3 regions of the Clostridium sp. M62/1 genome follow, and region 3 is predicted to be linked to each of the others. Evidence: riboswitches for the same ligand, from Rfam matches in the RefSeq annotation. Region 3 holds a riboswitch; each other region holds the start of a gene.
The links. A riboswitch is a leader RNA that binds a small molecule or an ion and turns the genes downstream of it on or off. The one in region 3 is predicted to bind thiamine pyrophosphate.

Region 1 (10,675 bases), 900 kb from region 3:
CCTCTGCCCTGCCGCTCCCAGAGAGCTGTTTCCAAGCCCCAGAATGCTGATGTTCTCTCCTCCCCGCTGTAATCTGCGATACTCCATCCTTTCAATCTCCTTCTAAACTCTGTTCCTGCGCATCATTTTTTCACCCTGCCCGGCTCCGCGCCTTTTCTTCCTCTCCTGCTTTTTTGCCGGCTGAATACTCCGCAGCGCAAAAAGGGGAGCGCCGTCTCTATCCCAGTTTCCTGACAAAGTCCTTCATGGCCTCAGAAATTTTGATCTGCTGGGGACAGACAGCCTCACAGCTTCTGCAGCCGATACATGCAGAAGGCCTCTTATCCTCCGGAACTGCCGAAAGCGCCATAGGGGCAATAAATCCGCCCTCTGTAAAGCTGTGCTCATTGTATAAATTCAGCAGAGAAGGAATGTCAAGTCCCTTAGGACAGTGGCTGACACAATAATGGCAGGCCGTACAGGGGAGGGCTGTTTTCTTTACCATCCCTTCTGCAATCTCTGCCAGCACCTTTCTCTCCTTCTCGTCTAAAGGCCTATCCTCCTTAAAGGTTTCGATATTGGCCTGCATCTGCTCCATATTGGACATACCGGATAAAACGACGGTCACTCCCGGGATTGTCTGAAGGAAGCGGAAGGCCCAGGCAGGAATGGGCTCATCCGGGCGCAGTTCTTTCAGCCGCTTTTCACCTTCCTCAGGGAGAGAGGCCAGCCGTCCTCCCCGGAGGGGCTCCATTACCCAGACAGGAATCTTCTTCTCAGCCAGCAGCTCCACCTTTGCCCTGGCATCCTGAAAATCCCAGTCTATGTAATTCAGCTGGATCTGGCAGAATTCCATGGCGTCGCCATAGGCGTCGAGGAAGCGCTTCATAACATCCAGGCTTCCATGAACGGAAAATCCCAGATGGCGGATTCTGCCCTCTTTCCTCTGCCTTGTCAGATAATCGTAAATTCCGTATTTCGGATCCAGGTATGCGTCAATGTTCATCTCGCAGACATTGTGGAACAGGTAAAAATCAAAATATTCTACCTGGCATTTTTCCAGCTGCTTCTCGAAAATCTCCTCCACCTTATCCATATTGGAGAGATCGTAGCCCGGAAATTTTGTGGCCAGATAAAAACTGTCCCTGGGGTATTTTTTGAGAATCCGTCCCATCACAAGCTCGGACTGGCCGCCGTGGTATCCCCATGCCGTATCAAAGTAATTTACCCCGTGCTCTATGGCATAGGCAGCCATCTTCTCTGCAGCAGCCTCATCGATCCGGGAATCATCCCCGTCAATCACCGGCAGCCTCATCGTTCCCATTCCAAGGGCTGAAAGATTCAGGTTCTGAAATTTTTTGTAAATCATATCTGCACGCTCCTCCTTCTGTCAGTCAAAAATCCTGTGCCGGAACTTTTCCATCGTTCTTAAGAAGATATCTCTGCACCCGCCTCTGAAGCTTTTTGAAGCTATTGTAAAAGCTGTTTCTGGATACACAGTATCCTTCGTATTATTCTGCAAGGTTCCAGCTTTAAACTGATTATATGCCCTGGAGTTCACTCTAAGTCAATACTAATTTTCTCCGGCAGCGTATCTGTCCAAAAAAGGCAGCCTCTGTCTGTGGTGTGCTCCCTCCTAAGTGACAAGCTTTAATTTTTTACTTGTCTGCCCAGAAGGGAGCATATCAACTGCAGAAGCTGCCCCTATTTTTTCTTTTCCTGTCCTGTATTTTCCCCTGCGTTCCTGCCGGCCCCTAAAATGCTTCCAGATAGGCCAGCACTGCCTTCAGACAGCCATCGATCCCTGCCAGTCCCGTATCAAGGCACAGGTGGTAATTCTGGGCCCTGCCCCAGGTATTCCCCGTATAGTACTGGTAATAATCTTTTCTCTTTGCGTCTACCTCGCGGATATGGCGTTCGGTCTCCTTCGGATCCGTACTCTTTTCAATGGCCATCACCCGCATCACCCGCCGTTCCATCCTGGCGTGCAAAAAGAGGTTGACGCTGTCCTCCAATATCATATCTGCACACCGGCCCACAATCACACACGGGCCGTGGGCAGCCAGGCGTCTGATTACATTGGACTGGGCCACAAACAGCTGATCTGAAATATTTACCTGGTATAAATCTGCCAGAGCTACATATCTCTCATGATTCAGATAATCCGGAATCTCCACCCTCTCGTCATAGCGCCGGAAAGCCTCTTCCGCAATCTCCATATCGTCAGCTGCCATGGAAATCAGCTCTTTATCATAAAAAGGAATCCCCAGAGCTTCTGCGAGCTTCACCCCCAGCTCTCTTCCTCCGCTTCCGAATTCCCGGCTGACCGTTATAACCTTGCTCATAGCACGCACCCCTTTCCTTCATCCTGCCTTCGCAGATATCGTGTCTGATATCCCCATTATATCATGCAGTCTGTCGAAAAGGAAGGAAAAACGGCGTTTCAGATCCGCAGTTTAAATTCCAGTGCCCTCTCCTATTCTGCAAATGTGCCTGTAAGCGCAAAGCCATGATCCATCGGGCCGCTTCCCGCTCCCAGATTAAGCATTTCGGCGAGGGCAAGAGAGAGATAATCCTTGGAGCGGCGGACGGACTCAGACAGGGAGTAACCCTTGGCCAGATTGGAGGCAATGGCGCTTGAAAGCGTGCACCCCGTTCCATGGGTATTGGGATTGTCAATCCTCTTTCCACAGAACCATTCTCCCTTTCGTCCGTCAAACAGGAAGTCATCTGCGTCGCTGACGCTGTGTCCTCCCTTGACCAGCGCGGCGCAGCCGAATTTCTCCCAGATTTTTACAGCTGCAGCCTCCATCTCACTTTTTTCCCTTATCTTCATGCCGGCCATAATCTCCGCCTCCGGTATATTCGGAGTGACCACGAGCGCCAGCGGCATAAGCTCCTTCTCCAAAACAGCGACTGTCTCCGTCTCCATCAGACGTGAACCGCTGGTAGCCACCATCACAGGATCCAGCACAATGCGCTCTGCTCTGTGAAAGCGGAGCCTGTCTGCCGTCATCTGCACCAGAGCTTTTGAGGGAACCATACCTATTTTTACCGCATCCGGCCGGATATCCTCAAAGACTGCGTCGATCTGCTGTCCCAGAAATTCCGGGCTGCTCTCCAGTATCCCCCTCACCCCTGTGGTATTCTGGGCCGTTAGCGCCGTCACAGCGCTCATGCCATAGACACCGTTCATAATCATGGTCTTTAAGTCTGCCTGGATTCCTGCTCCTCCGCTTGAATCGCTCCCTGCTATTGAAAGTACTGTTTTCACTTTTGTTCCTCCCGCTCTCTGCGCTTCGTCTGCTTACCGCTGTGTCTGTTTCGGCCTTCCGGTGCTTCTTTCGGCCCTTTCCCGGCTCCCGGCACTCCTATTCGTCCCTGTATTTTCCAATCTTCTGATCAATCGTCAGGATCTCCCCATCGGGGCGGTACACAATCTTTACATAGGCTGAAACCTTCGGCGCTCCGGCCCTGACTGCCACATGCTGGCACTCCTTGACAATATCCATCAGTTCGTCATAGCTCTCCCCCTCTATCGTCGTTTCAAAGGGGCCTACTTCACAGTGGAGTCCCGTGCTTTTTATATATTCAATCACCTGATCCACAATCCGGCATACCTCCTGGTCACTGTCCACCTTGGGCAGAACCTGAATTGCAATGCTTGCGCTCATACCACTCTCTCCTCTCTTTTTTCTTTTCTATCCCAGGCAGTCTCTCCAGCTAAGCACCACCTCGTCAGCCATCTGCTTTAACTGGTCAAAATCCTTCGATCCCCTGTCATATACACCGACCACGTAGAATCCCGCCTGTCTCGCTGTTCTGGCAGCAAACAGTGCATCCTCATAAACGGCGATCTCCCCGGGCTGTGCACCGAACCGGCGTGCGGCCTCCTCATAGACCCTGGGGCTGTCCTTTCCGCGGCCTACCTCCTCGCAGGAAATGAGGAACTCGAAATACGGCAGAATACCGAGCCGCTTCAGGCAGTCGCTGACAAGGTGTCTGTCCGTCGCAGATGCAACGCACATTCTGACTCCCTGGCTGGCGAGCTGCCTGATATATTCACCGGCTCCGTCCTTCAGCGGAATATCCTTCCTGTAATGCTCCTCTATCATGGCATTCATCTCGCCTGCCACCTGCTCCGGCGTATCCTCCAGGCCGAATGTCCTGACAAACAGAGCCGCAGACTCCGCCATTGTCATCGTTTTAATTTCATCGGCTATGCCCTCCGGAACAGGATGGATCCCCCGTTTTTTCAGGAATTCCCCGGCCAGCTCCGCCCAGCAGACCATGGAATCTGCCAGTGTTCCGTCCAGATCAAACACAGCAAACTGCTTATCCATGTCTTACCATCTCCTCTGCCAGCTTTCTCAGATTCTCTGCGGCCTCTCCCGGCCGCTCTGCGGCGAAAATAGCTGACACCACAGCCACTCCGTCCACTCCCGTTCCCGCAAGCTCCATCAGATTGGACGGCTGAATACCTCCGATTGCCACAATGGGAATGGAAACAGAATTCCGGATTTCCCGGAGTGCGTCCACAGACAGGTTTCTCGCATCCTTCTTTGTGCTGGTTCCAAACACGGCTCCCACGCCTATGTAGTCTGCCCCTACCTTTTCTGCTACGGCAGCCTCCTCAGGCGTTCCGGCTGAAATCCCCAGAATCCGGTCAGGGCCTATCATAGCGCGGATATCACGCCCTTTTATATCTGACTGCCCCACATGAACACCGTCTGCCTGAATTTTCAGAGCGATCTCCACGCTGTCATTCACCACAAACGGAACCCTGTATTCTGCACAGAGCTCCTTAAGCTCCCTGGCCTCAGCCTCAAAGGAAGCCTCATCCAAGTCCTTCTCCCGGATCTGCAGAAAGGTAGCTCCTCCCTTCAGAACCTCCCTGCATACACCAGACAGACTCTCCCCTTCTCTCAGCCAGGAGCGATCCGTCACTGCATAGAGCAGCATCGCCCTTCTGATCTCATCCCTGGAAAATTTCATACCGCATCCCTTCCTTTAACTGTTCTTCTGTCAGATTAAATACTGCATCAATTAAGTCCGTGCGAAACGTGGCATTTCCCGTGCCGTTTCGTTTTCTTTTTTCGTCTGCCAGCTCGCCGCAGACGTTCATGACAGCCGCCCCGGCGCATGCAGCTGCAAAGGAGTCCTCCCTCCCTGCACCGGAAAATGCGCCCAGGAGCGCAGTCTGCATACAGCCGCTTCCTGTAATCCTGGCCATCACCGGACATCCGCCACGGAAGACGGCTGTCTGATTTCCGTCAGAGATCAGATCGATTTCCCCGGATACAGCCGTTACGCTCCCGGTTCTTCTCGAAAGCTCCCTGAACTCTTCTGCAGCCCTGAGAAGATTCTCCTCTGTGACTCGATCGGCTCCGCCTGCATCCACCCCGCTTCCCGCAGCCTGCCTGCCGGCCAGATAGCGAAGCTCTGAGGCATTGCCCCGTATAATTGAAAAATGTACTTCCTCAAGCAGCCGCCTGGACTCTCTCCTGCGAAGCTCTGTGCCGCCGGCTGCCACCGGATCGAGAATCACCGGCTTTCCCAGAGCATTGGCCCGCTGCCCTGCCAGAATCATCGCATCAATGTTCTCAATCGCGCCCATATTGCAGACAAGGGCTGCCGCTCCCTCCACTGCCTCTGCCGCTTCCCGTATATCGTGGGCCATGGACGGCGAGCCTCCCGCTGCCAGTATCACGTTGGCACAGTCATTGACCGTGACAAAATTTGTGATGCACTGCACCAGCGGACCCTGCTCCCTTGTCCTGCAAAACACTTCTAAAATTCTCTCTTGTAACTGATCCATTCCCGGTCCCTTTCCGACTCCTTTTCTGCCTGTTCGGCTCCGTTCTGACTCGTTTCCGGCGTCATTTCTGCCCTGTCCCAGCTTCATTCCGACTCAGCTTCATTCCTACTCAGCTTCTGATTTCAGTACAGCATGTAAGCTGACTGTCTATCCGATCGCATCCATCATCCGCCCGAATACTCCGGCGCGCTTTAAAAGCAGAAGCACTGCAATTCCCATGGCAGCTCCGACAGCAGCTGCCGGCGTGTAGAATGGAATATAATAGAAGGGAGACTGGGCATCCAGTCCGTAAAACAGCTTCATAAGAGGGTAGGATACCATGGCTCCGCAGAATCCGGTTCCCACCACCTCCCCTGCAAACACGAGATAAATATTTTTTGTCTTTCTGTACAGAAGTCCTCCCAGAATCGGCCCAAATACAGCCCCTGCCACTGCCTGGATAGTCCGCCCGCACATCATTCTCATCAGCCCGCACAGAAGCGCACTGACAAACCCGTACCACGGACCCAGAAATACAGCCGCCAGCACATCCACAAAATGCTGAAACGGAGCCATTGCCGGAAAATAGACAAAGGTATTCAGCACAAAGGCCAGACACGCAAACATGGCTGTCAAGACCATTTTTCTGGTTCTAAGGGACATTCCTGTTCTCTGCTGAACAGCTGCCCTGTTTTTTTCCTTCACTGTTTGGTTCACTGTCTTGTTCATTTTTCTACTTCTCTCCTTTGAAATACAGAGAAAACAGCCTGTCACAGCGCCGCTTTCTCCAGAATCAGGACAGAAAGGATTCACTCCTTTCCGCCCGGCGGTTCGGTTGCTTACAGAGCAAAGTCCCGGCGCTGCAAAAGGACATACAAAAAGAGACGCCTGATGCAGCGTCTCCCGAAAAAATCTCACCCTTTGACTTCCTACGACGGCATTATCCGCATCAGGTTAAAGGGTCGAAGTTCGATTACTTCCTCTCAGCCTGCCCACAAGCTCCCCTGTTTTTTATCGTGCCTATTATACCGCCGGATTCTTAAAAATGCAAGCCCTCTGTCTGATCTTTCATTTATCTGTCCCATTTCTTTTCGTTTACATCAAAACTGAACCAGCCAGTGCGGCCTTTTCATTTCATTATTCATTTATAAGTAAACACTCCCTCTTAAGCTGCTTCCAGACTAGAATTTACCGGCCTTAGCAGCTTCTTCAATGGAGACAGCCGCCAGGTATGTCTTCCGCTTAGATGAAGCACTCGGTGCATATCTTCATTCAAAGAAAAAAGACAAAAGACGATTTCTCTGAAAAACCGTTCTTCTGTCTTCCTTCATTATTTTTCCGGCAATAGAGTTCCCATACTCTTCAGGCTAATGGCTAAAGTAGACGTATTATGCAGCAGCGCGGAAGTCGTAGGCTGGATAACTCCCGCCACGCCAAGCGCAATCAGGGCCGCATTGATGGTAACTATTCCTCTGTAATTTTCCTGAATTCGATCCATCATAGCATTCGACAGGCGTTTCAGCACTACGATCTCCCGCAGATCTTCTGCGGCAATCGTTATATCCGCAATCTCACGGGCAATTTCTGCCCCATCGCTGACAGCGATTCCCGTATCTGCAGCTGAAAGCGCCGGCGAATCGTTGATTCCGTCGCCGATCATCACGACCTTTCTTCCTGCTGCTTTTTCTTTTTCGACAAATCCCGCCTTATCCTCCGGAAGCACCTCGGAATAATATTCATCCACTCCCACGCGCTTTGCGATCGAGGCTGCGGTTCGCTCGCTGTCGCCAGTCATCATAACAACTTTGGAGATGCCTTCTGCTTTCAGGAGCCTTACCATCTCCTCTGCTTCTTCTCTGAGCGGATCCTCAATACAGATTACTGCAACCAGCTCTCCGTTAATGGCAAGAAACAAATGGGAGTATTCTTCAGGCAGCATGTCAAACCGCTCTTGATATTCCGGACGGATTCGGCATTTTTCGTCTTCAAAGACAAAATGCCTGCTTCCAATTACGGTTTTCTTTCCGCCTATAGAAGAAGAAATCCCATGAGCCACAATATATTCTACCTTGGAGTGCATTTCCTCATGGCACAGGTTTCTTTTCTTTGCAGCATCCACGACGGCTTTTGCCATAGAATGAGGGAAATGCTCCTCTAAGCAGGCTGCGATCCTGAGCGCCTCCGCTTCTGGATAATCTCCAAACACAACGACTTCTTTTACCGTCGGCTGCGCCTTTGTCAGCGTGCCCGTTTTATCAAATACAATCGTGTCTGCCCCGGCTACCGCCTCCAGGTATTTCCCGCCCTTTACAGTAATACCGTTTTGTCCCGCTTCCCGTATGGCAGAAAGCACGGCGATCGGCATGGCCAGTTTCAGCGCGCAGGAAAAATCCACCATAAGAACCGACAGCGCCTTCGTCGCATTGCGGGTAATAAGTCCCACAAGCCCTGTTCCTAACAGCGTATACGGCACCAGACGATCTGCCAGGTGCTCCGCCTTGCTTTCCAGATCTGATTTCAGTTTCTCCGAATCTTCGATCATTGTCACGATCTTCTCAAACCTGGTGGCGCCGGACACAGCCCTGACCAGAATTTCCAGCTCCCCTTCCTCCAAAACAGTTCCGGCATAGACGGACTGTCCCTCCGTTCTTCGTATCGGAAGAGCTTCCCCAGTCAGAGACGCCTGGTTTACCATCCCCTCTCCAGCAGCCACCTCTCCGTCAAAAGGAATTACATTTCCCATGCGCACAACGACTCTGTCCCCCGGCAGAATATCGCAGGCAGGAACAAGGATCTCCCCTTCATCTCTTTTCAGCCAGACTTTCTTTATATTTAAAGACATACTGCGCGCCAGATCTCCTACTGATTTTTTGTGGGTCCATTCCTCCAGCAGTTCCCCGACGCCCAGCAAAAACATAACGGAGCCGGCAGTATTAAAATCTCCCCTCAGTACAGATACGCCAATCGCCGTTGCATCCAAAACCGGAACCTCTATTTTCCGCCTTTCCAGGCACCGGATTCCCTTTCCAATATACCGAATCGCTTTAAGGGCAATCCATACTTTCCTTACTGGATTCGGAATTATCAGCCTTCCCCCGTAGTGAAACAGTACTTTTGCAATCAGCTTTTCTCTGTATGCGGAATTTAAAGTGCGTCCGGAACTTGACAATACCGTATCCGGCGCTTCTGCCTTCTCTAAACAAAACTTTTTTAATTCACAGAGCAGCTCTTTACGGTTCCCCGTATAATAGATCACAGCATCTGCGGTGCGTTCATATACTTTGACCTTTGTGATATTTTTCTGTTTTTCAAGAGCCCAGCAAAGAGCATCCGCCTCCTCACATGTCATACGGTTTCGCATGACATGAATACGGAGGCGGCCCTGTATCTCATGCTTAATAAGAAATTTCATCTTTTATCTATTCGTTTTCTTTCTGTTCAGACGCACCCTCTTCCTGAACCCCGTCCTCCATTACCTGCATCGCTTCCTCTTCCGCGCGTTTCTCATTGATTTGCTGCGCCTCCGCAAGAATATCCTCCGCATTCTCCTGTACCGCCGCTGCGGTTTTCATAACGCAGTCTTTCGCCCGCAGCGCGGCTGCCGTACAATTTGTATATACCTTTTTCGCATCCTTACTGGAAAGAATCTTTACACCCACAGTCCCGAATACGGCTCCCCCTACGAAACAGCCGATCTTTTTTAAAGCAGAATCACTAAACATCTTATGTACCTCCTGATTACTTGTGTTTATAGCCTGTATAGAATGCCATCAAAAAGCAAAAGACTGCCGCCCATGCCCAAAATCTGTGCTGCTTCACAATCATATCCCTTCCTTCTATAAAGCTTATATTATTTTCATGTTTCAGCATAACAAATTAATTTTGAGATAGTCAACGCTAATTACCCTTATTGATAAATCTTATCACTTTTCTCTATTTATAGACAATTTTCCTGCTCAGCACCCCGATATTTTCCAGTTCCTTTACCAAGCGGTAAACCGTTGCTATCCCAATATTCCTGTCAAGCTTTTCTACCTGGACATAAATTTCCTTGCAGCTGGAACATCTGCTTTCCAGGATAACATCCAGAATCATCTTTCGCTGCTCGGTAATGCGGCAGCCATTATCTCGCAGCTTTCTAATAATCGTTTCTTTTTCGCTGAGCATCCCCATGTTCTCCTAAGCGGCGCATTTTTGATTTATCAGATTTATAAAAAATCAACTCTGAATAGACTCGACGGAAAATCCTGCTCTTTCCACAGCAGCAGTCAAAATATCTTCCCCCACCTCCCGGTCCAGGGATATTTCCGCACACCCTTTAGAAAGATCTACCCTGGCAGAAACTCCGTCAATCTGGTTCAGGCTATCGGTTACGCTTTGTACGCAATGGCCGCAGTGCATCCCCGAAATTATAATATTTTTTCTGGCGATCACCGGTCCCGCCAGCTTTTTTCTTTTCTTCTTCCGTCCACCAGAACAGCTTCCACCTGCAGGGCAGCCGACGCATTTTACTCCATTTCTTTTTGCTCTGATCAGATACGCAGACGCTCCTCCGATCAAAACGGCCAAAATAAGAACCGCTACTAAATTTTCCATATGGCAGACTACATCCTTTCTTCAAATGGAAACGGCAGACAAAGGAACTCTCCTCTGTCCGCCGTCTGTTTCTCACTCACGTTTCTTATGATCTTACAGAATGTAAGCTATATTCCATAGCAAACTCTTTATCCGATTTGCGGATTCTCCAGATAATAATTAACGCAAATACAATAACTGCAATAAGGCCCGGAACAAATGCGGTGCCAAGAGAGCCGGTTGTGATCAGGGTGCCAACCTGGTATACGGTAAACGCCACCGTATAGCCGGTCGCTAACTGAAGGCAAATTCCTCCAAACAGCC
Region 2 (10,675 bases), 1.9 Mb from region 3:
TTTCCGATCTTTTAAAAGTGCGCAGATGGTTATTTTCCTCATCTGCAGAACTGCCATGTAAACATCCCTCCTGTCTTTACAAGACCATCCTTCTGCTTGAACTGTCTCTCACTTTCCAGGCCCCAGACCTGTGTCTGACTCTCAAATGAAGCATGGGTTAAACGGTGTCTGTCTGTTCCTGACCGGCAGCTCTTATACCAGCCTTTCTATGATAAGTTTCACTGCCTCAGGGGTTTTCTCTGCCGCCTTATCCTTCATGGCAGCCGCCTCTTCTCCGGCCTCCCTTTCGGCTTCCCTCATCAGCTCCTCAGCCTCCCTGGCGTAATCCAGTTCTGACCTGGAATTCCTTGCAGAAACCTCCTGCTTGAATTTCTCTCTTTCAGCCTCCGCCTCGCTTCTCGCATTGCTTACAAGCTGCCGCCCCTCCTCAGAAGCCCTTCTGATCATTTCCTCCGCCTCGGCCTCTGCTTTTTTTACAGCTTCTATTGTCTCCTGCACCATCTAATCACCACCTGTTCTCCTGCAAAGCACGGCTTCTGCCTGACCCTGGCGCCTCCGGCGCCGTTTTAATAGCTCCGTCTTCATGCAAAATGCCTCTCACAGCCAAAAGAAAGCTTCCCTTCCCGCTCTCTAGCCGTTCTCACTTTAGTATAATGCGGCCTCCTTCTCTTCATTCATAAAATACAGATTCATAAAATACAGATTCTTTAAATAAAATCAACCATTAGCATTTCGCACATTTGAATCAATTATACAACAATTTGTTTTGTTTGTCTATTATCAGGTAATGCTTCTTTTCATTTCTATTTTATTGTACAAAAATATTTTTCTTGGAATAATATATTAAAAACAGACAGGATAATACCATTTCCGCACAGGAGTCTCTCAGGTTTTCCGGGCTCTGCCATGAAAGGCGCAGAAAATTATATGCCTGAGGGACAGCTAATAATAGAGAAATCTGGTGATATAACAGATGAAACTAAGAAACCAAAAGAGGAGAGCGCACCTTCTCAGCATTCTCTCCTCTTTTTCACGAATCTATATTTTCTTTCTGTCCCTCTGGAGCTGGAGGCCATTCATAAACTGAAGCTCATGGGCCTCCCTCCCTGTCCTCTTAGCTTCCCGCTTCTCTGCCCCCTACAGCTTATTCCCATTCCTCCCAAACTTTCTTTTTCTGAACGGGAAAAACGGAAGCTTCGTAGCAGCAGCCTCCAGGCGGCTCTGGTTATCCCTCTGGTAGATGCGGATAATCTCATCGAGCCGTTTAAACCGTTCCTCCTCCTTCTCATCAGCCACCCGCATCAGGTAGTCCATCTCCTTTAAGAGCTTCTCATGGACCATATAGGCGATGTCCTGGCTCAGTTTTTCGCAGTTTTCCTCCACCGCGCGGCCGATGATGTGGTTCATGAGCCGCTGGAACTGCTCCATCTTTCCATTTTCCAGAATCTCCTCAAGTCCCACCTGGGGCTCCTGCCGGTTTATGCCGGTTTCTGCTGCCAGCGTCACCTCTCCCTCGCCGTCTTTCTGGAGAGCCTGTCCATCCTGTCCGCCTGCAGCCGGAATCTCCTGCCCCTGTTTCCTGTACTCAGCCTGCCCGTCCATTGCAGCCTGTCCCCCTTCTTCCTGAATTTCTCCGCCCTGTGAAGCCCCCGCTTCCCTGAGCGCCGCCAGCACATCCTCCTCCAGCACTTCATTTGGAATGATCACCTTGCCGTCCGACTCCAGCGACTTAGCGAGAGCCGTCTTAATCGCCTTGAGCTGGTACCCCTTGTCCTTGAGCATTTTCACCTGCTTAAACAGACGGATATGAAACTCTGTATAAAAACGATGTCCCATCTCATTTCTGGGTATCTTAAGCTCCAGCTCATCCTCCCAGTATCTCAGCACATGCGCTTCCACATCCACCTTCCTGGAAGCGTCTGATATCAGATAATGTACCTCAGCCATGATTCAATCCTCTCCTTTGGTTCACAATATTTCGTAGCTTACTTATACTATATGCAAACCAAATTCCAATTATGTCAAAATAACCCTCAAAAATAACAGAATCTCCCTCGAAAAGCCTTATCCACAGTTCAGAAAAAATCTCACCCCTCCATCCACATCCCGCCTCCCCTTATCCCCCTCCTTTCCCCTGTAATTTCCTTCCTCCAGCAAAAAAACCAGTTTATTCGTAAACTTCACTCCAGCAAAAAAGCTAGTTCTTTCATAACTTCACTCCAACAAAAAAGCCAGTTTTTTCATTAACTTCACTCCAGCAAAAAAGCCAGTTTTTTCGTGACTTCGCTGGAACGAAAAAACTGGCTTTTTTGCCACCCCACCCTCTCTACCTCTCCTTCGCCAGATTCTCAAATTTCGTGAGCTCCGGTCTCCAGAGAAGATTCACGGTTCCGATGGGACCGTTTCTCTGCTTGGCAATGATTACCTCTGCAATATTCGGATTTTCTGTATCTTTGTGGTAATAGTCGTCCCTGTAGAGGAACATAACCATGTCCGCGTCCTGCTCGATGGCTCCCGACTCTCGAAGGTCAGACAGCATGGGCCTGTGATCCGGCCTCGTCTCGCAGGCGCGGGAGAGCTGGGACAGAGCGATGACCGGCGCATTCAGCTCCCTGGCAAGAGCCTTCAGGGAACGGGAAATCTCCGAGATCTCCTGCTGCCTGTTTTCCCCTCCCTTCCCGCTTCCGCTCATAAGCTGAAGGTAGTCGATAATTACGATGGACAGTCCGTGCTCCAGCTTCATTTTCCGGCACTTGGAGCGCAGCTCCATAATGGAAATTCCAGGCGTGTCGTCTATAATCAGCCTGGAGTTTCCGATCACGCCGATTCCCTCCACAACGGCATCCCAGTCTGAGTCGGACAGGGTTCCCGTCCTCAGCTTCTGGGAATCCACCCTGGACTCCATGGAGAGCATTCGGTTCACCAGCTGCTCCTTGGACATCTCCAGACTGAACACCATGCAGGGAAGATTTTTTCTCACTGCAATGTGATCCACCACATTCAGCACAAAGGCTGTCTTTCCCATGGACGGCCTGGCGGCGATCAGGATAAAATCGGAGGGCTGAAAGCCCGAGGTCCTGTAGTCCAGATCATGAAACCCGCTGGGAATCCCCGTGACCGAGCCCTGGTTTTTCGAGGCTGCCTCAATCTTTTCCAGCACGTTTAAGGCCACCTGGCGGATAGGCACGAAATCCCCGCTTCCCTTGCTCTGAAGCAGATCGAATACCGCCTTCTCCGTGTGAGCCAGAATATCATCCAGCTTGTCCTTCCCCGCATAGCAGGTATTGGCAATCTCCTCGTTTATTTTGATCAGTCTTCTCAGCACTGCCTTCTCACGCACAATATTGGCGTAGGACTTCACATTGACCGAGGTGGGGACTGTCGTCATAATATCTCTGACAAAATCCAGGCTGCTGATCTCCGGGGGAACATCCTTCTCCTTCAGGCGGTCCTGGAGCGTCACCAGATCCACCGGCTTTCCCTCGTTAAACAGCTCCACCATGGCCTCAAACATCACGCCATACTGATGCTGGTAAAAATCGGCGCCTGTGACAATCTCAGACGCCGAAATAATCGCTTCGCGGTCCATCAGCATGGAGCCGATGACGGACTGCTCCGCCTCTGTACTGTGAGGAAGCACGCGCTTAATCAGCGCTTCATCCATCTGTTAAGCCTCCGTCACCTTTACGCGCAGCGTGCCTGTTACCTCCTTGTGGAGCTTAACAGGAACCTCATGAGTTCCAAAGGTTTTCAGTGGTTCAGGAAGCACCAGCTTTTTCTTATCGATCTCTACCTTCAGCTGCTCGAAAACGGCCTTTGCAATTTCCTTTCCCGACACAGAGCCGAAGGCTCTTCCTCCCTCGCCGGCGCGGATCGATAAGGTTACGGACTTATCCTCCAGGAATTTGGCCATCTCCTTTGCGGCGGCCAGCTGCTCGGCGGCAATCTTAGCCTCGTTGGCCTTCTGCAGCTTCAGATCGTTTAAGTTTTTGGCCGTAGCCTCCACACCCAGGTTTTTCTTTAAGATAAAGTTTCTCGCATAGCCGTCATTTACCTTTACTACCTGTCCCTTCTTTCCCAGGGACTTCACATCCTCTAATAATACTACTTCCATTTTAAATTTCTCCTTTCTCTTTCATCTGCAGGAGCATCTCTTTCAGCCTCTCTCTGGCCTGCTCAAGTGTGGTATCCTTCAGCTGAGCACCGGCGATGGTCCTGTGTCCTCCGCCGCCCAGCTTCTCCATCATCACCTGCACATTGACCTCATCGATGGAACGGGCACTGAAAAAGATCGTATCTTTCACCTGCGTCATCACAAAGGACGCCTTGATTCCAATAATGTTTAAGAGCTCATTGGCCGCCTGGGCGCCGATCACAGTCGGGCTCTCAAGCCCCTCGGACGGGCACTCGGAGATGGCAAACTCTTTCTCAAAGATCTCAGCTCTTCTCACGGCCTCAGCCCTTGCGCGGTAATCCTCCACCCGGTCGCGGAACAGTTTTCTGACTCTCACCACATCCGCTCCGTTTCGCCTCAGGAAGGCCGCCGCCTCAAAGGTTCTGACTCCCGCCTGGTTCATAAAGTTGTTTGTATCAATGACGATACCCGCATACATGGCATCCGCCTCCACGGATTTCATCTTGATTCCGTCACCCACATACTGAAGAATCTCAGCCACCATCTCGCAGGCCGATGACGCATAGGGCTCCACGTAGGAGAGCACGGCATTTTCGATAATCTCGCTGCTCTGCCTGTGGTGATCAAGCACCATGATCGTCTTGACCAGCTTTAACAGCTCAGGCGCCTCGGTGATGCTGGGCCGGTTTACATCCACCACCACAAGCATGGTGTTTGCATCTGCCCGCTGGGCAGCCTCCTCGCCGGTCAGGAACAGATCCTCCGGGTAATCGGGATTGTCCTTAAACCGGTCCATCATGGGCCGCACAGAGGAATTGACGCTGTTAATGACAATATGAGCCTTCTTGTTGAAGGCAGCTGCAATTCTGTAGATACCGATAGTCGCTCCGAAGGAATCCGGATCCCCGATCCGGTGGCCCATGATTAAGAGCTTATCCTTGGTCTCCATCAGCTCTCTCATGGCGTGGGCCTTGACTCTGGCCTTCACACGGGTGGTCTTCTCCAGCTGCTGGGACTTGCCGCCGTAGTAGGTGATCTTCTCTCCATCCTTCACCACAGCCTGATCGCCGCCCCGTCCCAGGGCCATGTCGATGGCTGTCCTGGCATACTCATAATTTCTTATATAGGACTCCCCGTTCATTCCCATACCAATGCTCAGGGTGACAGCCATCTCATTTCCTATGTTGACTGTCTTGACCTCCTCGAGAAGGGAAAACCGCTCCTCCTCGATCTCCTTCGTATACTTCTGTTTAATGACAAAGAAGTATTTGTCCTTCTCCATCTTTTTCACGATGCCGTTCAGATTGGAGATATACTTGTTGATCTTTCTGTCAATGAGGGCCACCAGAAGGGAGCGGCGCACCTCCTCCACACTCTCCAGGGCCTCATCGTAGTTGTCCAGATAGATGAGTCCTGCCACCAGGTTCTGATCGGTGATGGCCTTCTTCAGAGTCAGGATCTCCGTTTCGTCAAACAGGTAAACAGCCCAGAGCACCTCCTCCTCGCCGTTGGACGGTGTATCCAGCTTAATGCCGTCTCTTTCATCCACACAGATATGGCGGATCTCCATGCGGTAAAAGCTGTCTCCATAGGTCACATGGATCGTGTCCTCCTTGTCAATCCCGTCCAGAGTCTCCCTTGTCAGCTCTGGGAACAGGCCGAAAAGAGTCCTGTTCTTTCTGTCGTCCCTGACAATATCGGAAAATCCCTCATTCATCCACAGCAGCAGGCCGTTCTCATCAGCCACCGCATAGGGAAATTCCATGTCAGCCAGCATGTTTTGCTGAAGTCTGGCATATTCGGCAGAAAAGTCCAGAAGCCCGCCGAGCAGCCGCTTTCTCTTATACAGATACAGCCAGGCGCAGAACACTGCATAGACGAGGGTAAAGCCCGTCATGACAATGCCGGCCTTTAAATCCACAAGGCCTATCACCACATTCGCCGCCATCAGAATCACCGCCATAAAAAGCGGCCACTGCAGATAGACCCGAAGCTGTCCCTGTATTCTGATATCCTCTTTCATTTCTCTCTCCTGTTTCATATCGAACATCTCCCCCCCTGAAGGGACAGCCGCCAAAATCCCCGGCGGCTGCCGTCTGTTCGTCCCTTTCGCGCACCTGCCGTATGTACCGGACGGTGCAGAATTGATAAATATAATTCGCCTATCGTATCAGATTATAGCATAAAGGGGGGCGTTCGTCTAGGCGGTACTCAGTGGGAATCAGCAGGCAAAAGCATAGACACCCGCCGCCCCTAAGCATGGAAGCTCTGCGCCTGACTGCAAAGAAAATATTTGACACCCCCGCCTCCGGGTGCTATACTTTCGCTGAAAAGAGGGAGCTCGTAGGCGGGCTGAGAGGAAGTAACCGAACTTCGACCTTTATAACCTGATTTGGGTAATGCCAACGTAGGGATCATAGATGTGACATTTGTTTTTACAGGGTTTTATTTTGATTCTTCTGTCATTCTCAGATCTGTACCTTTGGGTTCAGATCTTTTTCTTTTCAGAAGCTGTCTTATGCCGGCTTCCCTGACAGTATTTCCCCGTATCAGTTCAGCAGCCTCTTGTTCCCTCCCAGGAAAGGAGTTTTATCATGGAAAAAACACAGGTGCAATCAGGGATCACACCATCCTCGCGGCCCTATACCACCCAGATGGACGCCGCCAGAAAGGGAATTGTCACGAAAGAGATGAGGTGTGTGGCAGAAAAGGAACAGTTTGAACCGGAGGCTCTCAGAAAGCTGGTGGCAGAGGGAAAGGCTGTCATTCCGGCCAACCGTCTTCACACCTGCCTTAAACCAAACGGAATCGGCTCCATGCTGCGCACCAAAATCAATGTAAACCTGGGAACGTCCAGGGACTGCATGGATCTGGACATGGAGCTTTCAAAGGTAAACGACGCAGTGGCCCTGGGGGCAGAATCCATTATGGATCTGAGCTCCTTCGGCGACACCCGGAAATTCCGCAGAAAGCTCACAGCGGAATGTCCCGCCATCATCGGGACGGTCCCCATCTATGACGCGGTAGTCTATTACCACAAGCCCTTAAAGGAGATCACCACTGAGGAATGGCTGGACATTGTCCGGATGCATGCCCGCGACGGCGTGGATTTCCTGACAATCCATGTGGGAATCAACAAAAATACCGCAGGGCGCTTTAAAGACGCAAAGCGTCTGACCAACATCGTCTCCAGAGGAGGGTCCATTATCTTTGCCTGGATGGAGATGACCGGGCTTGAAAATCCATTCTATGAGCATTTTGATGAAATCCTCGACATCTGCCGGGAATACGATGTCACCTTAAGTCTCGGCGATGCCTGCCGGCCCGGCTGCCTTGCCGATGCCTCCGACATTTCTCAGATAGAGGAGCTTGTCACTCTGGGAGAGCTGACCAGACGCGCCTGGGAGAAAGATGTCCAGGTCATGATCGAGGGCCCCGGCCACATGCCCCTGGGTCAGATTGCAGCCAATATGAAAATTCAGCAGACCCTCTGCAAGGGCGCTCCCTTCTATGTGCTGGGGCCTCTTGTCACAGACATAGCCCCCGGCTACGACCACATTACGGCAGCTATCGGCGGCGCCATAGCAGCGGCAGCCGGCGCTTCCTTCCTCTGCTATGTGACCCCTGCAGAGCATCTTCGCCTTCCTGACAGGGACGACGTAAAAGAGGGCATCATCGCCTCGCGCATTGCAGCCCATGCAGCCGACATCGCAAAGGGCATACCCGGTGCCGAGGACTGGGACAGAAAAATGAGCACCGCCAGAAAGCAGCTGGACTGGGAAGAAATGTTTCGCCTCTCCATTGATCCCGAGAAGGCCAGACGCTACCGTGCAGCCGCCAGGCCGGAAAAGGAGGATACCTGCTCCATGTGCGGAAATTTCTGCGCCGTCAAAAACATGAACCGGATTCTCGACGGGGAGATTGTCTCCATCTTTGATGAATAAAAAAGCGCCCTGAGTGTGAAAGGCTGCCGCCCAAACCAGGCGCAGCCTTTTCTCAGGACGCATTTTATTTTTCAAAAACAGGCAGGGCTCCCTGCAGAGCCCTGCCTGTCTTTACGTTTCACTATTTCGCATTCTGCGGCGGAATTCAGCTTCCGGCTTTCAGCAGCACAGTCTGAAACCGGTATGCACAGGGATAATGGCCCTTTTACAGCCGTTATCCCCGCTTTGCAGCGTCGCAGATCAGCTGTACGCAGGAATCAATTCCCAGCGCGCCGCTGTTCAGCATCAGATCGTAATTCTCCCTGCGACCCCACTTCTGGTTTGTAAAGGTTTCGTAGTGAATCCGCCTCTTCTTGTCCGTCTGATGCATGAATTCGTCGATGTACTCCTCAATCTCGCCGTACTCAGCCAGTGCCCTCTGGCGTCTGATCTCCCTGTCGCAGTAGATAAAGACCTTCAGCACATCGTCCCGATCCTTCAAAATGTAGTCTGCACAGCGCCCTACAAACACACAGGGGCTTCTCCTGGCCGCATCCTCAATGATTTTTTTCTGGGCAATAAAAATCTGCTCCGTCAGCGGAAGCTCTTCAGGCTTGGGTGTTCTCGGATAGGCAATCCCGTATAAACTTCCCATGGCAAAGTTATAGAGCAGGCTGTTTGTCACCCTCTGCTCCTTGTCAGCAATCAGTTCCGGCGAAAATCCAATTTCCTTGGCGGCCAGATCAATCAGTTTCTTGTCATAGAACTCCATTCCCAGATTTTTGGCCACCATCTGCCCAACCTGGCGTCCTCCGCTTCCATATTCACGGCTGATCGTAACAATCCTTTTACTCATAATACAGGCCTCCTCTCACGGCTGAAAGCTTTTAGCTGTGCATATATATGACAGCTTCCCGCTGAATACCACGATTTATTTCTACCTGTATTTTATCATACATGCGAAAAATTATCAATTTATTCATCTTATTTTTCAAAAATTTTCTGTCCTTTTCATCTGTAAGAAGGATTACCGCTATACAATCCCATCCTTTTTAGGCATCTTCCTCTTAATGAGGAAGTAGCAGAGCATATGTACGCTCGCTGTGATAACCCAGCTCACCGGATAGGAGATGTAGAGGGAAGTCAGCGTTTTCTGCTGTGCAAAGATTGTGAAGATCCAGAGAATTCTGAGACCGCACGCTCCCGTCAGAGACACGATCATCGGAAGCACCGAATAGCCTATGCCTCTCAGACTTCCCACAAGCGTATCCATCCATCCGCAGGTAAAGTATGTAGTCGCAATAATGCTCATACGCAGCATTCCATAGCGGATCACCTCAGGATCCGTTGAGTAAATGCGTAAAAGCTCCTCTCCTATCGCATAGGCTCCAAAGCCGAGAATCATTCCCACTGCCGTCACGGTTCCGAGGCAGGTAAAGAGGATTTTGTTCACTCTCGTGTACTTTTTTCCGCCGATGTTCTGGCTGGTAAAACTGAGATTTGTCTGGTAGACAGCGTTCATCGCATTGTAGACAAAGCCCTCTATATTGGCTGAGGCCGCGTTTCCTGCCATGGCAATCGATCCGAAGGAGTTGACAGAAGACTGGATCAGAACGTTGGAAACTGAGAAAATCGCTCCCTGCATTCCGGCCGGAAGGCCGATTTTGAAAATCTGAAACATTTTTTTCCTGTGAATCTTAATCTTGGAGAGCTCTAGCTTCAGCCCGCCCTCACTCTTTGCCAGACAGCGCAGTACAAGTCCGGCTGAAATACACTGGGAGAGCACGGTCGCCAGGGCCACTCCTGCCACATCCAGGTTCATCACAATAACGAAGAAGAGATTCAGCACAATGTTCACCACTCCTGCAATTGTCAGAAAGTAGAGAGGCCTCCTCGTATCTCCCACTGCCCTTAAAATCGCGCTTCCGAAGTTGTACAGCATGACAACAGGCATTCCCGCGAAATAAATCCGCATATAGAGGACTGCCTTGTCGATTACATCATCCGGTGTCCCCATCAGTTCCAGCATGAGCTTGGAAAAAACAAAACCCATTACAATCAGTATCACGCCGCTGACAATGCTGACAGCGATTGCCGTGTGTACTGCCTCACTCACATCCTTGTCGCGCCGGCCTCCGTAGGCCCTGGCGACTACCACGTTGGCTCCCACTGAGAGACCGATAAAAATATTGATCAGAAGATTGATTAATGCCGTCGTGGAGCCCACCGCCGCCAGCGACTGGCTTCCGGCAAACCTTCCCACCACAATAATGTCCGCTGCGTTGAACAGAAGCTGCAGAACGCCGGAAAGCATCAGCGGAATTGAGAAAATCAAAATTTTTTTCAGGACAGGGCCATTGCACATGTCCATCTCATAGGTCTTATTCATCTTCCCTGTTTTCCTCGTATTATATAGTAGTAGTGTTTATAGACCCTCTCCAAGGTCTGTATGCTATACTGTTTGGAGATACTGTGGATTGGTTTCATTTTCCTACCACTTGATGGTTACGGAAAGGCTCCAACCACAGTCTCTTTGTATCGTTGTTAATCAGTTAGATACCGCATGACGGTTGATTTAGAACGAGGTTACAAGCGCAGAGAGCTCTGTGGTCCTAAA
Region 3 (10,675 bases):
GATAGAGTACTATAAGACAGAAGCTCCTAAGCAGGTGGAGCATATTTTGAATGCCTCTCCCTCCTTTGCCATGCGCGAGGGCATGATCAGGCAGTGCTTTGAGGATCATGCGGAAGGGAGATACTATGCCAGTGTTCCCCTGTCTTTAATCATTATTGATGGGGCGGTCAATGACTACACAAGAAAAAAAGGGTTCTTCACAGCGGCTACCACGGTGGATCCCTGGGACTGTCTGGTGGGCTGCACCGAGGGGCTTTCCAAACTAAAGTTCCAGTTTAACCAGAACCGTCTGAAGACGAATACGGAGCCGATCTATATTCCCTACAGAAACGGAATTCTTCACGGGCGGGACATCAACTATGGAAATGAGTATGTTTCCTGCAAGTGCATTGCCCTGATGTTTGCCATCGCAGACTGGATGGTCAGGAGAAGCGCCAGGGAAGAGCTGGAGAGAGAAGAGCTGCAGAAGGAAGAGCTGAGAGAAGCGGGCCCGGGGCAGGGAAACAGGGCTGAAAAAGGAAAAGACGGCAGAACCTGTCCCCTGTGACGGCGAAGGAGAAAACAGCCTCTGACAGGGAAAGGCCTGGGACGGCAGGCGGGGCAGGCCGGGAGAGATGCAAATGCGCCATACCGATGTGGGAGGAACAGATAAAACAGGAGAGGAGCAGACAGAACATGAGAAGAAGAGGATGTGCAGGTCTTGTGCTTGCCGCAGCTGTTCTCGCAGCGGCGGGAACAGGGCATATGACGGCCTTTGCAGGACAGGCAGCTGCTTCAGGCCCGGCTCTTGAGAGCAGGGCAGAGGGGCGGGGAGAGGAAAAACAGACCAAAACAGGAGAGACGGCTCTGGCTGAGTATCTGCCGGAAGGGTTTGACGTAAATCAGCTGACTGCGGCAGAGCAGACAGATCATCTGATTCTGGCAGTGGGAGACGGAGCAGATCAGAGCAGCCTCACGCTCTGGTACTATGAGAGGGGAGAAGACGGCCGGCTTTCAGAGGTGTTCGGAACGCGCGGAACCTGCGGGCGGGCCGGAATCACGGCAGACAAGGTGGAAGGAGACAAGAAAACACCGTCAGGCCTCTACTTTTTTACCATGGCTTTTGGATTGAAGGAGGATCCGGGAAGCCGGATTCCCTACCGGCAGGTACAGGACGGGGACTGCTTTGTGGATGATGTGGGAAGCAGATATTACAATCAGTATGTAAATGCCGGTGCGGTTCAGGCAGACTGGCGCTCGGCGGAGGTCTTAAAAAATCAGGGGCCGTGCTATAACTACGCGCTGGTTTTAAACTACAATGCAGACTGTGTTCCCGGACGGGGCTCTGCCATCTTCCTCCACTGCCCGAAAGTGAAGGATGACACCTACACAGCGGGCTGTATCGGTATCCCGGAGGAGCTTGTAAAAACGATCCTCACAACTGCCGATAAGGATGCAAAGATCCTGATTGTACAGGACAGGGAAGCTCTTGGTCCGTACATGGCAGAGGGACAGAAGTAAAGGAAGCTGTCTGGCCGGGGGGAACAGGAAAAGGCAGATAAGGAAAAGGCAGATAAAAAGGAGGGGACATGAAACAGCTTACAAAGTACGGAGTCCGCGCTTTCTACTCAGCAGGCATCTTCCTGACAGCCAACACCGTTCTGGCAGGAGTACTCTGGCCGGAGATGGGAGGGCTGTGGAGAACAACGGCGGCAGCAGTCTTTCTTCTGGCCAATCTTCTTCCCTCTTTTGCCAACAGGAGTCTGCCAACGTCCAGGCTCAGACGCTGCGGGAACGGCTGTGAGCTGCTGACATTGTTTTTAATATCCGCCACAGCCAGCGTCCTCTTTACTCTGTACGGGGCAAAGCGGATGTTTGACGAGTCCTTCTGGCTGTTTTTCTGGCAGATACTTACCGCATTTCTGGCAGAGGCAGCCGTATTCTGGAATGGAATGGTGAGAATCTATCTTTCTTCCTTTCAGCTTGGAGCCAAATGGAGGGTCATAGGCGCCCTGTGCGGATGGATTCCCGTTGTAAACCTGCTGGTTCTGATTCGCCTGATTCGGATCGTGAGGGAGGAAACGGATTTTGAGAGTATGAGGATACTCAGAAACAGGGAGAGGAAGGAGGAGAGGCTCTGCGCCACCAGATATCCGATTCTCATGGTGCACGGCGTATTTTTCCGGGATTACAAATACTTTAACTACTGGGGCAGGATTCCGAAAGAGCTGGAAGAAAACGGGGCTGTCATCTATTACGGAAATCACCAGTCAGCTGCATCGGTGGCTGACAGCGGCAGGGAGCTTTTAGAAAGAATCCGGGAGCTTTCCCGGGAGACAGGATGTGAAAAGTTCAATCTCATTGCCCACTCGAAGGGCGGCCTGGACTGCCGCTATGCCCTGAGCGTTCTCGGTATGGATCAGTATGCGGCATCCCTCACCACGATCAATACGCCTCACAGAGGCTGTGTGTTTGCAGATTATCTCCTGAATGAAATTCCAAAGCCGGTGAAGGATAAGGTCGCGGCCGGGTACAACAGAGCCCTCAGAAAGCTGGGAGACGATAAGCCGGACTTTCTGGCAGCAGTCACTGATCTGACAGCCTCCGCCTTAAGAGACTTCAATCAGAAGGTACCCGACTGTCCCGGAGTCTTTTACCAGAGCGTGGGCTCGAAGCTGAACCGTGCCTCTGGAGGAAGATTTCCCCTCAATTTCTCCCATGCCCTGGTCCGGTATTTTGACGGGCCCAATGACGGGCTGGTGGCGGAGAGCTCCTTTCCGTGGGGAGAACGCTTCCGCTTTCTGACAGCCAGAGGAAAGAGAGGGATCTCCCACGGAGACATGATCGATCTGAACCGGGAGAATATCCCTGATTTCGACGTGAGAGAATTCTATGTGGAGCTGGTCCATGATCTGAAAGAGAGAGGCTGTTAGCCTCTCTCTTTTGATAAGAACCGCAGAAAGTTCTGCTCCATGATGCCGGCCAGTCGTTCTGCCAGGGGCTCAGGAAAGCCTTTGTCCGGGACAGTCTCCTTAAGGCTTCCTTTCTGAGCTTCTGCTCTCAGGAGAGCCGTCTTGCGGATACTGTGCTCCAGAACCCCGCGTATATCCCGCCAGTCAGGAAGAGGGAGGATCTCTGAGTGCACCTCCCCCCGGGAGCGCTCTGAGACGGAACGGCTCCGGCAGAAGTTTTCGTAGGCCCATTTGACTGCCGAACATCCGTCTGTCTCCACAAGAAGGCGGTTTTCAGGTGCGAGCCTGGCAGCCCTCTGCACAGAAGGATTATAAAAGACATCGGGGCCGACGGTAAAGTAGCAGTCAAGCTCCAGAAATTCTGAGAGCCCCTCCTCCCCGGAATACCAGTGGACGAGATAGGTATTTTCATAGTTTCTGATAAGACCCGCGATCTTTTTTTCCTGACCCTTGGTGTGGAGAACAACAGGTTTTTTCAGAGCGCTGGCCAGCTCCAGCTGGGCGCAGAAAACCTTCTCCTGCTTGGAAAGAGGAACGTCGCACCAGACGCTGTCCATGCCGATTTCACCGATGACGGGGGCCTTGAGAAGCCAGGGCTCCATGTCCCTGAAGGAGACATTTCCTGCCTGCCATGGATGAAGGCCCAGGGCGGGCAGAAGAATTGGGGAGAATGGAGAATGTTCGCACAGAAGCATGAGGCGCTCAGCTTCCTCAGGTGTTCCTGCGCAGACGAGGGAGGAGATATTTTCCCGCTTTCTGGAGAGAAGCTCCTCCTCATCTCCCAAATGAGCATGGGCATCAAACAGTCTCATGTTCTTTCCCTCCTGTCTTTATGATTTCCCGGTAGATGGTCTGGCGAAGGCTGCCCTGCTCATAGAGCCAGGAACGGCTCCTGTTTTTCTCTTCGACGGAGATCTCGCAGGTAATGCGGGCGGGAGAACCGTTCAGTATGAGAATTCTGTCGGACAGGTAGATGGCCTCGTCCATGTCGTGGGTGACTAGGAGGACGGTTCGGTTCAGCCGTTCTCTCATAGTCAGAAGCCAGTCCTGCATTTCTCCTCTGGTGATGACGTCCAGGGCGCCGAAGGGCTCGTCCAGCAGGAGGATGTCCGCTTCACAGAGAGCGGTTCTCAAAAAAGCCGCCCTCTGCCGCATTCCGCCGGAGAGAGAACCGGGATATTTATATTCATAACCGGAAAGGCCGAAGGCCGGGAAATTGTCCAGAGCCTCCTTTCTCGCCCTGTCCATCGAGCCGTGAATTCTGCCGTAGAGACATACGTTGTCGAGAATATTTTTCCAGGGAAAGAGGAGATCATTCTGCGGCATGTAGGCGAAATGTCCGCCGGCTCCTGACAATTCCTTTCCGTCTACCAGGACAGAGCCGGACTCCTTCTTAAGAACTCCGGTGAGGAGCTTTAAAATCGTGGACTTTCCGCAGCCGGAGGGGCCCAGGATGCTCACAAACTCTCCCTCCTTCACGGAGAGGGAGAGGGAGGAAAACAGAGGTCTGTCCTCATAGGAAAAAGCCAGGTCAGAGATTTCTAACTTCATCTATTTATCCTTTCTCAGCGCAGAGCTGACTGCATCGGTGACCGGTGAACCGGCCTGCCCTGCCGGAAAGCAGGCAGGGTCAGAGCTTATTCTGCCTCACCGGGGAGAAATTCGTTGGTATAGCAGTCGGCGGCAGGGATTGCCTCGTCGATGACGCCGTATTCCACCATAAAGTCTGTGTAGTTGTCCCAGGTTTCATCGGACATGCTTCCCCACACCTCTGTGTCCTCCATGTATTTTCCGGAGAGGAATTCCTGGGACATGGTCAGCATTTCCAGAGAGTAATCGGGGGCATACTTGTGAAGGATCTCGGCGCTCTCCTGAGGATGCTCGATAGCGTAGAGGTATCCTCTCTCTGTGGCGCGCAGGAATTTGCGGACCATCTCCGGACGCTTGGAGAGGGTGTCTGTGTTGGCGATGATAACCGGAGTATAGTAGTCGAGCCGGTCGTCCAGCTCTCTTACAGGCATGTAGTTGATCGGGAAGTCGTTGAGCTTGCAGGTGATATTGTCCCATCCCTCAAAGAACCACATAATATCCACCTGATCCTTTAAGGCGGCAAAGCCGGAGCCGTCGGAGATAACCATATTGAGCTTGGAGAAATCTGCACCGGCCTGTGTCATCACAGCCTCCAGCACAGCAGACTCTCCGGGGCCGCCCCAGCCTGCGTAGGTCTTTCCCTCAAAGTCCTTTGGGGAGGTGATATTCTTGTCGGCTGAGGTGACAAAGCCGGAGGTATTGTGCTGGATAATGGCGGCAATCGCCTTTATGGGCAGAGGCTCCTCTGAGGTCAGGGCGATGGTCACATCCTCCTGGTAGCTGATGCCGAAATCTCCCTTGCCCACTGCCACAAGAGTGGCTGTGGCGCCCTCTGTGGGCTCTGCGATGGTTACATTCAGACCTTCTTCAGCATAATAGCCCTGATCCAGAGCCACGTACATTCCGGTATGGTTGGTATTGGCCACATAGTCCAGGATGACGGTGACATCCTCGAGAGCTTCTGAGGTGCTGCCGCTTTCTGAGGGGGCGCCTGTCTGCTCTGATGATGGAGCCTGCAGGGAGGATTCCGTGCCGTCACCTTTGGATTCGCCTTCAGAAGCGGAGCCTGCGCCGGAGCAGGCAGTGAGAGATGCGGCCATGAGGGCCGCCAGAGTGAGAGCTGTCAGCTGTTTCTTTTTCATAATGTTCATTCTCCTTCATTCAGTAAGTATTTATTAAAAATATGGGACAGGGCGCTTAGACTGTCAAAGAAGTCCGGCAGCCGGATACTTTTTATTTTCCCTATTTTTCAGTTCCCTTCTGTCCCATGTAAGGGGCAGCCGTTTTCTGGATAAGCCAGATAGCCAGATTCATACACAGGCTGAGAAAAACGATGACCAGGACGCAGGCAAAGACCTTGTCCAGCATGTAGCCGTTTTTAACACGCAGCAGATAGTAGCCAAGACCCTTCTGCGCTCCGATCCACTCGCCGACCACAGCTCCGCTGATGCTGTACGTGGCGGCTACCTTCAGGCCGGACAGGAGAGAAGGAATGGCGGCAGGGATTTTTACCAGACGGTAGGCCTCCCACTTTCCTGCTCCGAAGGAGCGGACAAGGTACATGTACTCCGGATCCAGCTGAGCCATCCCGTCGGTGAAGCTGACAGCCACAGGAAAGAAGCACATCAGCACAACGGTCAGGATTTTTGGCGCCAGGCCGAAACCGAGATAGATAATGAGGATGGGCGAAAGCACAATCATGGGAACCGTCTGCGTCACCACCAAGATTGGGTAGACACACCGGCGCACCGGAGCGAAGGCGTCCATGAGAATGCCCAGCAGCACAGCAAGTACCAGAGAGATTCCCATTCCGAGCAGGGCCTCAGAGACGGTTACAAGACCGTGGCTAAAAAGGACCGAGCGATCCGCTGCCAGCGCCAGAACCACCTTTGCAGGGGAGGGGAGCACATAGAGAGGGATTTTAAAAAGATCCACGGCAAGCTCCCAGAGGATGAGAACTGCGGCCAGCGCGAGAACAGGCGCGGCGCGTTTTGCATATTTCATATGAAAGAGCTCCTTTCAGCAAAGCAGGGAAAGAGAGACAAGGAGGGAAAGAAAAAAGCCCGGCCGGATAACGGCAGGGCTTCAGAATCGTTCGTATTTCCCTACGTTGGCATTATCCACATCAGGTTATAGGTCGAAATTCACAATTTCCTCTCAGCCTGTCTACAAGCTCCCTGTTTTTATGGCATTCATTCAAAACATTCTGATTTTAGCATAACCTGGCAGGTTTGTAAAGAATGAAGGGGAAAAGTGCTCAAAATGAGGAAGGCAGAGCAGCCCGGCTCGCCCGGAGGATAAAGAAAAGCACAGAAATGGAACGGGGCATCCGCTTTTGCGGAGCCGGTATGGGCGAACGAATATGGAAAAATCAGAAAGATGTCAGATAACACTTGATTTTTAAACACTAATAAAGTATAATAGGAATCAATATTAAAATCATTAAGGAGGCGTGCAAAATGGCATTAAAATTTTATGTCTGTAAGCATTGTGGAAATATCGTAACTTATGTAAAGAATGCGGGCGTACCGGTTATGTGCTGCGGAGAGAAGATGAGCGAGATTGTTCCGGGAACCAGCGACGGAGCTCATGAGAAGCATGTGCCTGCTGTTTCAGTGGAGGGACAGAAGGTTACTGTTAAGGTAGGAGAGGTTGAGCACCCGATGCTGGAGGCTCACTGGATCCAGTGGATTGCTCTCGAGACAAAGCAGGGCAGCCAGATCAAATATCTGAATCCGGGAGAGAAGCCGGAGGCAGAGTTTGTTCTCAGCGAAGGAGACGAGGCAGTGGCTGCATACGAGTACTGCAACCTTCACGGACTCTGGAAGAAGGAAATCTAAGTCTGTGCTCTGTGACGCAGGCTGATTGCCGGGGATAGAGAAAGCGGCGGTGCGCATTCTGGAATATCAGATGCGGCCGCCGTTTTTATATAACAGGAAACTTCGTTTTTTCACAGAAAATTCTGCCGGCTTACCTGTGAAGCGAAAGGATTTGCCGGCAGGGATATTTTCTCTACCCTTTTTTCGGCCTGCCCTGTTTCCCGGCGCCTAAGCGCCTGGACAGACTTCGCAGCATTTCCACCCGCTTTTTTTCTGCGGGGTTCATCTTTGCTGTCATGATAGACACAAGGAGATCCGTTTCGTCGTCGCTGAAATGATACTGGCTGCTGCCTGCCGCCATGCTCATGAAAAGGGGCATCAGCTTGTCTTTGGGAGTGCGCTCCACGGTTTCGGCCAGGTTTGACAGGTATTTTACTTTTTCCGGATCCATTGTTTTCAGTCTGGGATCCTGTTTCCAGGCAGTGTTCATAATTTCAATCCTTTCTGTGGCTGTGCGAGCTCAGGACAAGCTCTGCATGGTCTGCATGAGAAGCTGGGCCGTTTCCAGGCGGGACTGCTGCTCCGGCGGCAGCATGTTTTTCAGCTGTTCGATAGGAAAGTGGCCGGTATCCCGCCTTCCCGCCTCTTCTGCGCGGCTTCTGGCTGTGGGGCCGGAGGAGTCGGCGGAGGATTCTGCAGTACCGCCGCTGTGCTCTGGGGAGACAGGGCGGATGGTTTCAGGCGCGGACTCGCGGTAAGACTGGTAAAGCCTGGAGCCCTGAAGAAAATTGGCCACCAGATCGATAAATTCCTGTTCCTGCGGCGTGCCGTAGGGCTTCATGGCATTTAACATGTCAATGGGAGAGGACGGCTCATCCTCCTCGAGAGAGCAGATTCCGACCATTCCGTCTTCTGTCTCCTGAAACAGCCGTACTGTGCGCTCCAGCTCGCTGATTTTTACCATCAGGGAGAAAAAGCGCTGCTCCGGGACATGTATGTACGGAAGGGCGGCTTTGATCATCTGAAGATGGGGGGACGCTGTCAGATAATCGAGATCCGTCATTTTTAAATCAGGTTCACTTTTCATGGGGTTTTTACCTCCTTTTCCTTGCCTTAATATATGCGCTGTCATGCCAAAACATGATACACAGCCTGTATCAGTACTGCATATGATAGAGATATGGGAGGTTGAAACAATATGGGAATCCGTTTAATTATAGAAGGAAATGCTGCATATGAGATTGACGAGGACTGTATGGCCTGCCAGAACCGCTCGAAGGAAAAGGGAGTGGTGAAAGGCACAGAGAAAAGGGAGACCAGGGGACGGAAGGTACGTGGAACCGGAAAAAGGGATAACTGATTTTTGCCAGAGACAGCAGAGGGCTGCGGGGGAGGTGCAGAAGACAATTTTCGCGGAAGAGAATGACTTTTTCAGATTGTTCTCTTCCGCAATCTGTGTTAAAATATGCCTGCTATAGACACGGCATACAGGCCGGACATGCCCTGAAGATGAAAGAGAAGAGAGATGGGCGTGACAGACTGCAAATAGACGGACAGAATGAAAAATGAAAAATACGAGGAGGATAAGGCGTGATTCATTACACGAATTTTGTCATGGCGGGGAGCCTGGATGAGGCCTATGAACTGAATAAGAAGAAATCCTCTGTTATCTGCGGCGGCTTTTGCTGGCTCAGACTTCAGAACAGGACAATCCAGACGCTGATCGATTTGAGCGGGCTGGGACTTGAGAAGATAGAGGAGACAAAAGAGCAGTTTGAGATAGGATGCATGGCCACCCTGAGAAGCCTGGAAACGCACGAAGGGCTGAACCGCTGGGCAGGCGGGGCCTTCGCAGACAGCGTGCGTCACATTGTGGGAACCCAGTTCAGAAACTGCGCGACTGTGGGCGGGAGTATCTATGGAAGGTTTGGCTTCTCCGATGTGCTCACCCTGTTTCTGGCCCTGGACGCCCAGGTGAAGCTTTATAAGGCCGGGGTGATGCCGCTCAGGGATTTTCTGGACAGAAAAGAAGACGGGGATATTCTCGTTTCCGTGCTGGTGAGGAAGGGACAGGCCCGAATATCCTATGAGAGCATGAGAAATGAAGCTGTGGATTTCCCGGTACTGACAGCGGCAGTCTGCGAGAGAGGGGATAAAACGACAGTTTCCATCGGAGCAAGGCCGGCCCGGGCGGCTGCCGTAACGGTGGAAAACGGATATTTTGCAGAGAACGTGGCGGACCGGAAAGCGGCGGCGGAGAAGCTGATCGAGTCCCTGCGCTTCGGCACGAACATGAGGGCCAGCGCCCAGTACAGGAAATATTTGGCCGGTGTTCTCCTGATGCGCTGTCTTGACAGGATTGACAGGGAGAGATCTCTGGAGAGGAAGGGAGGAAATGAAACGTGGAATTAAAATGTATTATAAACGGACAGGCTGTGGCCGCTGAAGCCAGAGCAGACATGACGCTTCTCGATTTCCTCCGGGCCAGAGGCTATAAAAGCGTAAAATGCGGATGCGAGACAACGAACTGCGGGCTCTGTACTGTATGGCTGGATGGAAAGCCGGTGCTCTCCTGCGCGGTTCCCGCCATGCGCGTCCAGGGCCGAGAGGTGACCACCCTGGAGGGACTGAAGGAGGAGGCAGAGGAGTTCGGGCGCTTCCTGGGAGAACAGGGAGCGGAACAGTGCGGCTTCTGTTCTCCTGGTTTTATTATGAATGTGCTTGCCATGGAAAGAGAGCTGCCCGGCACCCCGTCCTCTGAGGAGATCCGGGAATATCTGGCAGGCAATCTGTGCCGCTGCACGGGATATGCAGGCCAGATGAGAGCCATCCGAAACTGGCTGGCCTGCAGAAGACAGAAGGAGGGTGAGAACGCATGAAGGCCCCAAATACAAACTATGTAAACCGCCCGGTGATGAAAAAGGATGCCATGGCTCTTGTGACAGGGCGCGCCGTCTATACAGACGACATTGCGCCGTCAGACTGCCTGGTGGTGAAGGCCCTCAGGAGCCCTCACGCCCACGCTCTTGTGAAAAATATAGACACAGAGAAGGCAAAAAAGGTTCCCGGCATCGCCTGCGTGCTGACCTGGGAGGACTCCCCCAGATGCCGTTTTACCCAGGCAGGTCAGACCTACCCTGAGCCAAGCCCCTATGACCGGTATATTATCGACAGGAGGGTGCGCTTTGTGGGCGATGTGGCTGCTGTCGTGGCAGGGGAGACAGAGGAGGCAGTGGACAGAGCCCTGAAGCTGATCAAGACCGAGTATGAGGTGCTGACGCCTGTTCTGGACTTCAGAACAGCCAAGGACAATCC

Region 1: linked by a shared signal. The riboswitch ahead of thiW (energy coupling factor transporter S component ThiW) and the one ahead of LK436_RS09175 (ABC transporter permease) in region 3 are both predicted to bind thiamine pyrophosphate.
Region 2: linked by a shared signal. The riboswitch ahead of thiC (phosphomethylpyrimidine synthase ThiC) and the one ahead of LK436_RS09175 (ABC transporter permease) in region 3 are both predicted to bind thiamine pyrophosphate.

The regions. Positions count from the first base shown of each region.
Region 1 is NZ_CP085988.1:2,852,555-2,863,229, forward strand. Features, by position in the region: gene LK436_RS13370 (aldo/keto reductase) at 1-87, opposite strand, end outside; gene LK436_RS13375 (aldo/keto reductase) at 218-1,348, opposite strand; gene LK436_RS13380 (AAA family ATPase) at 1,734-2,324, opposite strand; gene thiD (bifunctional hydroxymethylpyrimidine kinase/phosphomethylpyrimidine kinase) at 2,456-3,253, opposite strand; gene LK436_RS13390 (thiamine-binding protein) at 3,351-3,653, opposite strand; gene LK436_RS13395 (HAD family hydrolase) at 3,681-4,322, opposite strand; gene thiE (thiamine phosphate synthase) at 4,315-4,974, opposite strand; gene thiM (hydroxyethylthiazole kinase) at 4,955-5,797, opposite strand; gene thiW (energy coupling factor transporter S component ThiW) at 5,945-6,505, opposite strand; TPP riboswitch at 6,686-6,792, opposite strand; gene LK436_RS13415 (heavy metal translocating P-type ATPase) at 7,107-9,188, opposite strand; gene LK436_RS13420 (DUF6110 family protein) at 9,196-9,498, opposite strand; gene LK436_RS13425 (transcriptional repressor) at 9,710-9,943, opposite strand; gene LK436_RS13430 (heavy-metal-associated domain-containing protein) at 9,995-10,372, opposite strand; gene feoB (ferrous iron transport protein B) at 10,458-10,675, opposite strand, start outside.
Region 2 is NZ_CP085988.1:3,861,104-3,871,778, forward strand. Features, by position in the region: gene LK436_RS17915 (V-type ATP synthase subunit I) at 1-57, opposite strand, end outside; gene LK436_RS17920 (H+-transporting two-sector ATPase subunit H.a) at 193-501, opposite strand; gene LK436_RS17925 (helix-turn-helix domain-containing protein) at 1,138-1,947, opposite strand; gene dnaB (replicative DNA helicase) at 2,327-3,664, opposite strand; gene rplI (50S ribosomal protein L9) at 3,668-4,114, opposite strand; gene LK436_RS17940 (DHH family phosphoesterase) at 4,116-6,176, opposite strand; TPP riboswitch at 6,459-6,566, shown strand; gene thiC (phosphomethylpyrimidine synthase ThiC) at 6,730-8,079, shown strand; gene LK436_RS17950 (AAA family ATPase) at 8,294-8,914, opposite strand; gene LK436_RS17955 (MATE family efflux transporter) at 9,092-10,447, opposite strand.
Region 3 is NZ_CP085988.1:1,947,966-1,958,640, forward strand. Features, by position in the region: gene LK436_RS09145 (hypothetical protein) at 1-547, shown strand, start outside; gene LK436_RS09150 (L,D-transpeptidase family protein) at 676-1,500, shown strand; gene LK436_RS09155 (esterase/lipase family protein) at 1,569-2,912, shown strand; gene LK436_RS09160 (TatD family hydrolase) at 2,909-3,763, opposite strand; gene LK436_RS09165 (ABC transporter ATP-binding protein) at 3,750-4,502, opposite strand; gene LK436_RS09170 (ABC transporter substrate-binding protein) at 4,589-5,683, opposite strand; gene LK436_RS09175 (ABC transporter permease) at 5,784-6,545, opposite strand; TPP riboswitch at 6,627-6,731, opposite strand; gene LK436_RS09180 (desulfoferrodoxin family protein) at 7,001-7,381, shown strand; gene LK436_RS09185 (hypothetical protein) at 7,554-7,850, opposite strand; gene LK436_RS09190 (hypothetical protein) at 7,881-8,447, opposite strand; gene LK436_RS09195 (hypothetical protein) at 8,559-8,720, shown strand; gene LK436_RS09200 (FAD binding domain-containing protein) at 8,951-9,772, shown strand; gene LK436_RS09205 ((2Fe-2S)-binding protein) at 9,763-10,239, shown strand; gene LK436_RS09210 (xanthine dehydrogenase family protein molybdopterin-binding subunit) at 10,236-10,675, shown strand, end outside.